DNA from 2 places in the Phyllobacterium sp. TAF24 genome. Region 1 is predicted to be linked to the other one. Evidence: riboswitches for the same ligand, from Rfam matches in the RefSeq annotation. Region 1 holds a riboswitch; the other holds the start of a gene.
The links. Region 1 has a riboswitch for cobalamin ahead of AB4Y96_RS24050 (TonB-dependent receptor plug domain-containing protein). Riboswitches for the same ligand answer to the same signal wherever they lie in the genome.

Region 1 (4,467 bases):
GTCCCTCCCCCGCCAGAAGCATGGCCAATTGGTCGGTACAAAGGTTCATGGAGACAACCCGCTTCGGCGCTTCGGCGGCAATTGCAGACGGACTGCCAAACAGTGCGATTGCCGTTGCCAGCTTCGCCACGCCTCGCGCCCATCTACATTGCCTGAACATAATCAGAAGCTTCCCTTCAACCCGACAAAAGCGGTACGACCCGGCGTGTTGAAACCAAAAATCTCCTGATAATCTTCATCGAACAGGTTCTCGATTCGCGCATAGGCTTCCATCTTGTCACTGAACTTATAGCTGCCACCAATTGTGACCAGCGTATAGTCCTTCAACACCACCCGCGTGGGGAGAGGCGGTGTAAAAGCTGTATCTTCCATCTTTCCATTGAAGGTCACCTCGCCAAAAACGCGGGCGCGATCCTCAAGGAATGTGTAGGCGGCATTCAGCGAGCCTGAATGTTTTGGCCGCCTTATTTCGATCTGACCATCCGGATCTTTCGCATCCGTATAGGTGTAGGTCGCGGTTGTGGTGAAACCACTGGTCAAGTTGAGCGTCGCCGCAACTTCCACACCCTGACGCTTGCTGCGCCCATCCTGATTGACAGGCGTATAGCGGAAATCAGGTGTTGCAATGCTGGTAATCTCATCGGTCAGGTTCTGGCGGAAATAGGTCACGTCAACCACCAGTTGCTCATCGAAAAAGCTCTGCTCGACACCCACATCCCAGCCAAGGCTCTTTTCCGGCCGCAGGTTTGGATTGCCCTTGTAGCTTGAGGGAATATAGCCGAACTGATCGTAGAATGTCGGATTGGTAACGCCTGTACCAACGGAGCTGTGCAGTCTCGTTCCCCAGTCCGGAATTTTCCATGCCGCACCGAGACTATAGGTCGATGCATCCTTGAACCGGTCATTATCATCGTGGCGGACGGCCGCGTTCAGATAAAGCTGGTCGAAAAACTCGCCTCGATATTCCCCGACAAATGAATGCATGGTCCGGTCGTGTTTCTCGAACTGCGACGCGTCAAAATACGGGCTGGCAAAATCCGCCTTGGCAGGCCTCTGCTGGAAAGTCTCGCGCTCACCCTGATATCCCGCCGTAATCTGATGCCTGGCGTTGGCAAAGGCTGGCGTATCGAACTTGTAGGTGGCCTGATAGGAACCATTCAGCCGGTTGCCCTCATTACCGGAGATATATTCGTCGTGCTTGAGATTGTCGCGCAATGTGTTGGTGTCGCTGATCCGCGCCTTCTGGGTCAGGGCACCGTCCAGCGATGTCCAGGTAATGCCGAGCGAGCCCAGCAATTCCTTGGTCGTGGTCTGGTCGTCACCATCAACGACAAGCCCCTGAAACGGTGTGCCATAACCGCCATCGGGATCGAGATCGCTCCGGCGGTTGACGTAACGGAATGTACCATCGACAACCACGTCGGGCGTTATATCGACCTTGAACTTGCCATTGATGGAGCCGTTCTTGTCGCCGTCCTTCTCTGAACCGAAATTCGAGATGTTGAACCCCTTGTTCTGGCGATATGTGCCGGAGAGGGCAAAATCATAATTATCCGCGCCGCCCTGCAGCAGCACATTGCCAAGCCATGTGCCATCCGTGCCCGCTTCCGAACGTCCGCTGATCTTGAAACCGTCGCGGGTGCCGCCTTTGGTGATGATGTTGACCACACCGGCCAGCGCGTTCGAGCCCCAGAACGCACTTTGCGGGCCGCGCAGAATCTCGATGTGATCGACATCGGCAACAGGCAAGCCGCCAAAGTCGAATTCGCCATTCCCGGTTTCGCTGGCTTCAACGCCGTCAATCATGACAAGAAGGTGGTTGGCTTCTGCGCCGCGTACCCTCACCTGCGTCAGGCCGCCATAGGAGCCCCCACGCGAAACGGCAAAGCCCGGCACCTGACGTAACGCATCGGCAACGTAGCGTGTCTGGTTCTGCACGAGCTGCTCGCCTGTGATAACCGTATAGGCCCGCCCGGATTTCTCCGCATCAATGCGCGACTCGCCAAGATTGATATAAATCGGAGCAAGGACAATCGCCCCATCCCCTCCGGTTGTCTGTACCTGCGCAATGGCGACCCCGCTCAACAGACCAATGATAGCCCCTGCAAATCCCGTTTGCCTTAACATGATGCCCCCAGAGCATAGGGAACGGCTGGCGTTCCCCCGGTTACGTCTGAACCGCGGGCTGGATAGGCAACAGGGGGATGATAATGATCAACCTGCAATCGCTCCGGCACACGGCAACACTTTTTCAAATGTCACCGCGACGAGCGACCGCGCCCAAACACACCCCGTGTTCGAGCTGGGTGACCGGAACAGGCAGGTCTCCTGACTTCCGGATCACTGCATGTCCCCCGCCTTCCCAATCACGCAAAAGCGCTTTCAGTGGCACTGTGGAGGACCGCTCACCGGTTACAGTTGCGGGGGCAGCCACGGATTAGGCCCCTTCTTGGGTCATCCTCACCGTGTTCCCTTTTCATCCGCTTTTGATCGCGGAACCAATTCCATATTCTGGATAGCAACCCCGTCATGAACGGTCAACGACCACAAGCGGCTTAAATTGTTGACAGCACCCTTCCCCGAAAGAGAAAAATTTAATCTACAAAAGCGACTGAATCTGTACACACGATCTGCGAACGTTTCGGCCTTAGCCAAATTCTTCCAATATATTGCTCGCCAATGGTATTTTCGCCGTGATCAGAGCCTATGCAGCAGCCGCTAATTTGCTGATCTGCCTTGCAAAATCAGCCATTGCATATTAATCGCTGCCGATTACATAAGGTTTGCTGGCATTACCAGGCGCGCATTTTCGCCGATGAACCAGTTGAATGATGCCAGTTGAATGATGAATGGAGCAACGCCCGGCTCGTTCATTTGTTGATATCAGTATCGAACGAGAGAACCCGGGATGACTGCATTTTCGTCAGTAGCTGCAACAGCGGCAACCATTCTTGAGCCAGACGACGTTTCGGCGCCGGTTGCGTTTCCTATTCCTGATAATGTGTATGCGGAAACAGTGACCGAGGTTCGCCATTATACGGACCGCCTGTTCCGCTTTCGCATTACCCGTCCCGCGAGCTTCCGCTTCCGTTCGGGCGAATTTGTCATGATCGGCCTGCCCAATGCGGAAAAGCCTGTCTATCGCGCCTATTCGATTGCCAGCCCGTCATGGGATGAGGAAATCGAGTTCTTTTCGATCAAGGTTGAAAATGGCCCGCTGACTGAACATCTGCAGAAGATCAAACGCGGCGATACGGTCCTTCTGCGCAAGAAGTCGACGGGCACGCTGGTTCTCGATGCGCTGCTGCCGGGAAAGCGTCTTTATATGCTGTCGACAGGAACCGGTGTTGCGCCCTTCGCCAGCCTGATCCGTGATCCTGAGACCTATGAGAAGTTCGAAGAAGTCATTCTGGTGCAGACCTGCCGCGACGTTGCCGAACTCAAATACATCACCGAAATGGTCGAAGGCATCAAGGATGATCCGCTGATCGGCGAATTTGCCGCCGACAGCCTGCGGCTCTACACCACGACCACGCGCGAAAATTTCACCCATATGGGCCGCGTCACCGATCTGATGACAAGCGGTAAGATGTTCAGTGATCTCGGCCTGCCGCCGCTCAATCCGGAAACCGATCGCGGCATGATCTGCGGCTCGATGCACATGATCCACGATACGAAGGCCATTCTGGAATCCTTTGGTCTCGAAGAAGGCGCGAACAACAAGCCGTCAACCTATGTCGTTGAGCGGGCCTTCGTCGGCTAAACCGTTCCCCTCCATCCAGATTTGATTAATGTGCCCGGTCTTCACAGACCGGGCATTTTTGTTTCGCGCGTTTTTGTCACCGATTTGTGACATCGGGCCTCTTCTAAAAGATGAGTCTACATGCTATATGTATCGTTGTTATAAGCATCCTTACGAGTTTTAAAGCCCCACATCATGGATAACATGCCCACTCTTGGCTTTCTGCTGCATGAGGTTGCGCGGTTGTTGCGCAAACGATTTGAACAGCGTGCAAAGCACTTAGGCCTGACACGCTCGCAGTGGCAGACCCTTGCGTACCTCGCAAAAAACGAGGGCATCCATCAGGCTGGATTGGCCGAAATTCTCGAGATCGAGCCGATCACGCTGGTGCGTATTCTGGACAAGCTGCAGGAACGCAACCTGATCGAACGGCGCCGGCATCCCACTGACCGCCGGATATGGCTGCTTTATCTGCGTGACGAAGCGCGGCCACATGTCGATGACATGCGCGTTATCGGCGAAATCACCCGCTCCGAGGCGCTGGCCAATGTGCCCGCCGAAGACCGGGAGCATCTGCTTCGAACTCTAACCCTTATGAAGTCCAATTTGATCGATGCCTGTCAGACACCGGTCGATGACAGGAAGAAACACCATGGCTGACGGCTCCCCAACCTCCCGCATTCCCGCCAATTCTGACGAGGCTGTTCTCGAAAAGACCAACGCAA
Region 2 (4,467 bases), on a different contig from region 1:
AGAGTCTGGATGGATCGGATGCCATGAACCCGGACCCGGATTATTCCGCCGCCTATGTCATCCTCGATACGGACAACAAGGCACTCTCCGGCCATGGCCTGACTTTCACTATCGGTCGCGGCAACGAAATCTGCTGCCTCGCGATTGAAGCGATGAAGCATCTTGTTGTCGGTCTTGAACTGGACTGGGTGAAGGAAAATCCGGGCCGTTTCTGGCATTTCATCACCGGTGACAGCCAACTGCGCTGGATCGGGCCGGATAAGGGCGCGATGCATTTGGCAACCGGTGCCGTGGTCAATGCGGTGTGGGATCTTTTGGCGAAAGAAGCGGGCAAGCCAATCTGGCAGTTGGTCGGCGAGATGACGCCTGAGGAGATCGTCAACATCGTTGATTTCCGCTACCTGACTGATGTGCTGACGCGCGAGGAGGCACTGGACATTCTGCGCAAGGCCGAGAGCGGCAAGCGGGAGCGGATGGCGACGCTTAAAGCGGAGGGCTATCCCTGCTATACGACGTCGGCGGGATGGCTTGGCTATTCCGACGAAAAGCTGCGCCGTCTCTGTCAGGAAGCTGTTGATTCAGGGTTCAACCATATCAAGATGAAGGTTGGCCGCGACCTTGAGGACGATATCCGCCGCCTGACCATTGCACGCGAGGTGATCGGGCCGGATCGTATCTTGATGATCGACGCCAATCAGGTGTGGGAAGTCAACGAGGCCATTGATTGGGTGAAGAAGCTCGCCTTCGTCAAACCATTCTTCATCGAAGAGCCGACCAGCCCTGATGATGTGGCTGGTCATCGCAAGATCCGGCAGGCGATCAAGCCGGTGAAGGTTGCCACCGGCGAGATGTGCCAGAACCGCATCATGTTCAAGCAGTTCATCGCCGAGGGCGCCATCGATGTGGTGCAGATCGATTCGTGCCGTATGGGCGGACTGAATGAGGTACTGGCCGTGCTGCTGATCGCTGCGAAGTACGAGCTGCCTGTCTGGCCGCATGCGGGCGGTGTTGGTCTGTGCGAATATGTGCAGCATTTGTCGATGATCGACTATATTGCTGTGTCAGGCACGAAAGAGGGCCGGGTGATCGAATATGTCGACCATCTGCACGAGCATTTTATTGATCCGTGCAATATTCAGGACGCGGCCTATATGCCGCCGTCGCTGCCGGGTTTCTCGATTGAAATGAAACAGGCCTCAATCGAGGAATATCTTTACCGGCCATAGGGCGGGTTTCATCTGCCTGACAAAGAGCTGTCCTATGGCGAGAGGATCATTCGCATGCCGGTAAACTTACGGGCATGCGATACTCTCATTTACGCGTCACGGGGTTCCCATGCTCGACCTGATCAAGCCTTCACTTGCCCGCTTTGCTGCCAGCCTTCACCCGGAGCCGCCCGTTCATCTCGGCAGGCGCTATAATACCAAGGGCGAGTTTCAGTTTGAGCCGGGCAATACGGTGGTATCCCATCTGGTGAAAGGTTCCGAATCGGAAGCGGCTGTTATTGCCGTGCGCGAGCGTATGCTGGCTATGCCCGACGCCGGGCAATTGGCGTTCACACCTATTTCCAGCCTGCACATGACATTGTTTCAGGGCATTATCGAATATCGCCGCCGGGCATCCTTTTGGCCTGATGATGTTGCACTTGAGACCAGTATTGACGATATGACGCGGCTTTATGTGGATCGTCTGCAGGATTTTGAAGGGTGTGGACCGTTTAATGTCAAAGTGATCGATGTCACGCCTGCAGGCCTGACAGTTGCCGGTGCGAGCGAATATGATGAGCGAATCCTGCGGGCTTGGCGCGACGCATTGGCTGTTCCCTTCGGATATCGGCATCCTGATCACGACACCTATGTTTTCCATATTACACTGGCCTATGTGATCGAGCGTTTTCCCGATGAACGGCTTGGTGCATGGCAGGCGCTTCTCGATGATTGCCTTGCTACCATTCAACGCGATGCGCCTGTTATTGCGCTCAATCCCCCGGCTTTTTGCAGTTTCGTTGATATGAACCACTTTGAAGAACTGGTTACTCTCGACTGAGAGAACAGCTGATTTGAGCGCCTGTCTGCGACATAGTGTGCATCGCCTGCGGGTGTCGTCTTACGTAAATGGGATGTCGTTTCCGCACCTATTCTTTTTTTATGCCGAATGCTTTTATCGGGGCACTTGAGGTGCCGCTTTTTTCTAGGGAAGCGGAGAATTGGGAAGCCGGTCGGAAACCCGGCGCTGCCCCCGCAACGGTAGTGGAGTGAAACACGGCATAACAGCCACTGGGCCACAACCCGGGAAGGCGTCGTGACAGCCGAGATGGCAACTCCAGAGCCCGGAAACCAGCCTCGGGACTGAAAACCGACTGATCGCGGTGGGCGATCAAGGAGCATGATTTTATGCGGGTATCGGCTTGTGCTGACCGTGTAGGCGTTCTTCCTCCGTCACCACCAGTCAGTTCTTTCGCAACACTGAGGCGAGGACACGACATGGATATGCGCAACGAACTGCTCCGGAACCTGAAAAACCGGAAACCCGGCTACGGCCTCGAACAGGCCTTCTATTCCGATCCGGACTATTATCGTCTGGATATGGAGAACATTTTTTATCGCGATTGGCTGTTCATTGGCCATGATTGTGAAGTCGCCAAGCCCGGCAATTTCTTCACCGTGCAGGTCGGCGACTATCCAGTCGTTATTGTGCGTGACCGCCAGGGCCTGATCCGCGCCTTTCACAATTCCTGCCGCCATCGCGGTTCGCGCGTCTGTGCGGCCGAGCGCGGCACATCGGCGAAGCTTGTCTGCCCCTATCACCAGTGGACCTATGAGCTTGACGGCCGCCTGCTGTTCGCGCGCCAGATGGGCGATGATTTCGACCCCAGCCAGCACAGCTTGAAACCGGTTCATTGCGAAAGTGTCGGTGGTTACATCTTCATTTGTCTGGCGCAGAACCCGGCTGATTTCAGCACCACTCGTGCACTGATCGAGCCTTATCTTGCACCGCATAAGTTGACTGAAACCAAGGTTGCCTATCAGAGCACCATTGTCGAGAAGGGCAATTGGAAGCTGGTCTGGGAAAACAATCGCGAGTGCTATCATTGCGTGGCCAACCATCCTGAGTTGTGCAAGACCTTCCCGGAAGCGCCGACCGTGAGCGGTGTACAGGGTGCCGGAGATGATCCGGAGATTGCTGCCCATTGGCAGCGTTGTGAAGCGGCAGGCCTCCCAAGCACTTTCCGCATGTCCGATGACGGTCAGTATCGCGCCACCCGTGTTCCGCTGCTGCGTGATGCGGAAAGCTATACGATGAGTGGTCGCCGCGCTGTCGGCAAGCAGCTCAGCGATATCGTCAACGAGAAGCAGATTGGCTCATTGCTGCTGTTCCACTATCCGACCACCTGGAATCATATTCTTGGCGACCATGCCATTTCTTTCCGCGTGCTGCCGCTTGGCCCGGATGAAACGCAGGTCACGACCAAGTGGCTGGTACATAAGGATGCCGTCGAGGGCGTGGACTACAATCTCGAAGAGCTGACGCATGTGTGGACGGAAACCAACGATCAGGACCGCCGCATCGTTGAGGAAAACGCTTTCGGCATCCGCTCGCCTGCTTATGAACCCGGTCCCTATTCGACCGAGCATGAAGGCGGCGTGCTGCAGTTCCTCGAATGGTATTGCAGGTTCATGGAAGAGCGTCTCACCGGCGGTGACACGCGGCTCAGCAAGGTAGCATAAGGTACACAATGAACATGGGCGTTCCTCAGTCTTACCCGCACCTCGACCAGATGCAGCCGTGGAATGATCGGCTGCATTTATTGGAGTGCCTGTCGATCATTGAGGAAGCGCCGAATGTGAAGACTTTCACATTCCGTTCCGACAATCAGAACTGGTTCCGCTACGAGCCGGGCCAGTTCATGACCTTCGAACTGCCGACGCAGCCCGAAGCCGTATTGCGCACCTATACGCTGTCATCCAGCCCGTCTCGGCCATTTACCATTGCCGTGACGGTCAAGGCTCAGGAAGGCAGCATCGGTACACGATGGATGCTGGATCATCTGACGCCAGGTGTCCGGCTGAAGGCGTTCGGGCCGCTGGGCGATTTCTCCATGCGCAAGCATCCGGGAGAAAAATATCTGTTTATCTCGGCGGGATCGGGCATTACGCCGATGATGTCGATGACCCGCTGGATGCATGATTGTGCGCCGCAAAGCGATATCAGCTTCGTTACATGCGCCCGCCGCCCCAGCGATATTATTTTCCGCCGGGAACTGGAATATCTCACCAGTTGCATGCCCAATCTGAAACTGTCCTTCCTGATCAAGGAGCACGAGATGGGGCAGCTTTGGACTGGCATTCGCGGTAGGCTCGAAGCGCCCAAACTGCCGCTGCTTTCGCCTGATTTCAAGGACCGTACAATTTTCTGCTGTGGCCCGGAAGGTTTCATGCGCGATGTGCGCACCATGCTTGAAGCCAA

Region 2: it holds a riboswitch for cobalamin, as region 1 does, so the genes downstream of both, AB4Y96_RS17845 (aromatic ring-hydroxylating oxygenase subunit alpha) here and AB4Y96_RS24050 (TonB-dependent receptor plug domain-containing protein) in region 1, are expected to answer to the same signal.

The regions. Positions count from the first base shown of each region.
Region 1 covers NZ_JBFRDN010000042.1:11,052-15,518, forward strand. Annotated here, with positions in the region: gene AB4Y96_RS24045 (ABC transporter substrate-binding protein) at 1-130, opposite strand, end outside; gene AB4Y96_RS24050 (TonB-dependent receptor plug domain-containing protein) at 163-2,127, opposite strand; cobalamin riboswitch at 2,302-2,518, opposite strand; gene AB4Y96_RS24055 (ferredoxin--NADP reductase) at 2,909-3,763, shown strand; gene AB4Y96_RS24060 (MarR family winged helix-turn-helix transcriptional regulator) at 3,938-4,402, shown strand; gene AB4Y96_RS24065 (HlyD family secretion protein) at 4,395-4,467, shown strand, end outside.
Region 2 covers NZ_JBFRDN010000021.1:58,695-63,161, reverse strand. Annotated here, with positions in the region: gene AB4Y96_RS17855 (L-fuconate dehydratase) at 1-1,226, shown strand, start outside; gene AB4Y96_RS17850 (DUF1868 domain-containing protein) at 1,336-2,046, shown strand; cobalamin riboswitch at 2,159-2,359, shown strand; gene AB4Y96_RS17845 (aromatic ring-hydroxylating oxygenase subunit alpha) at 2,484-3,728, shown strand; gene AB4Y96_RS17840 (2Fe-2S iron-sulfur cluster-binding protein) at 3,737-4,467, shown strand, end outside.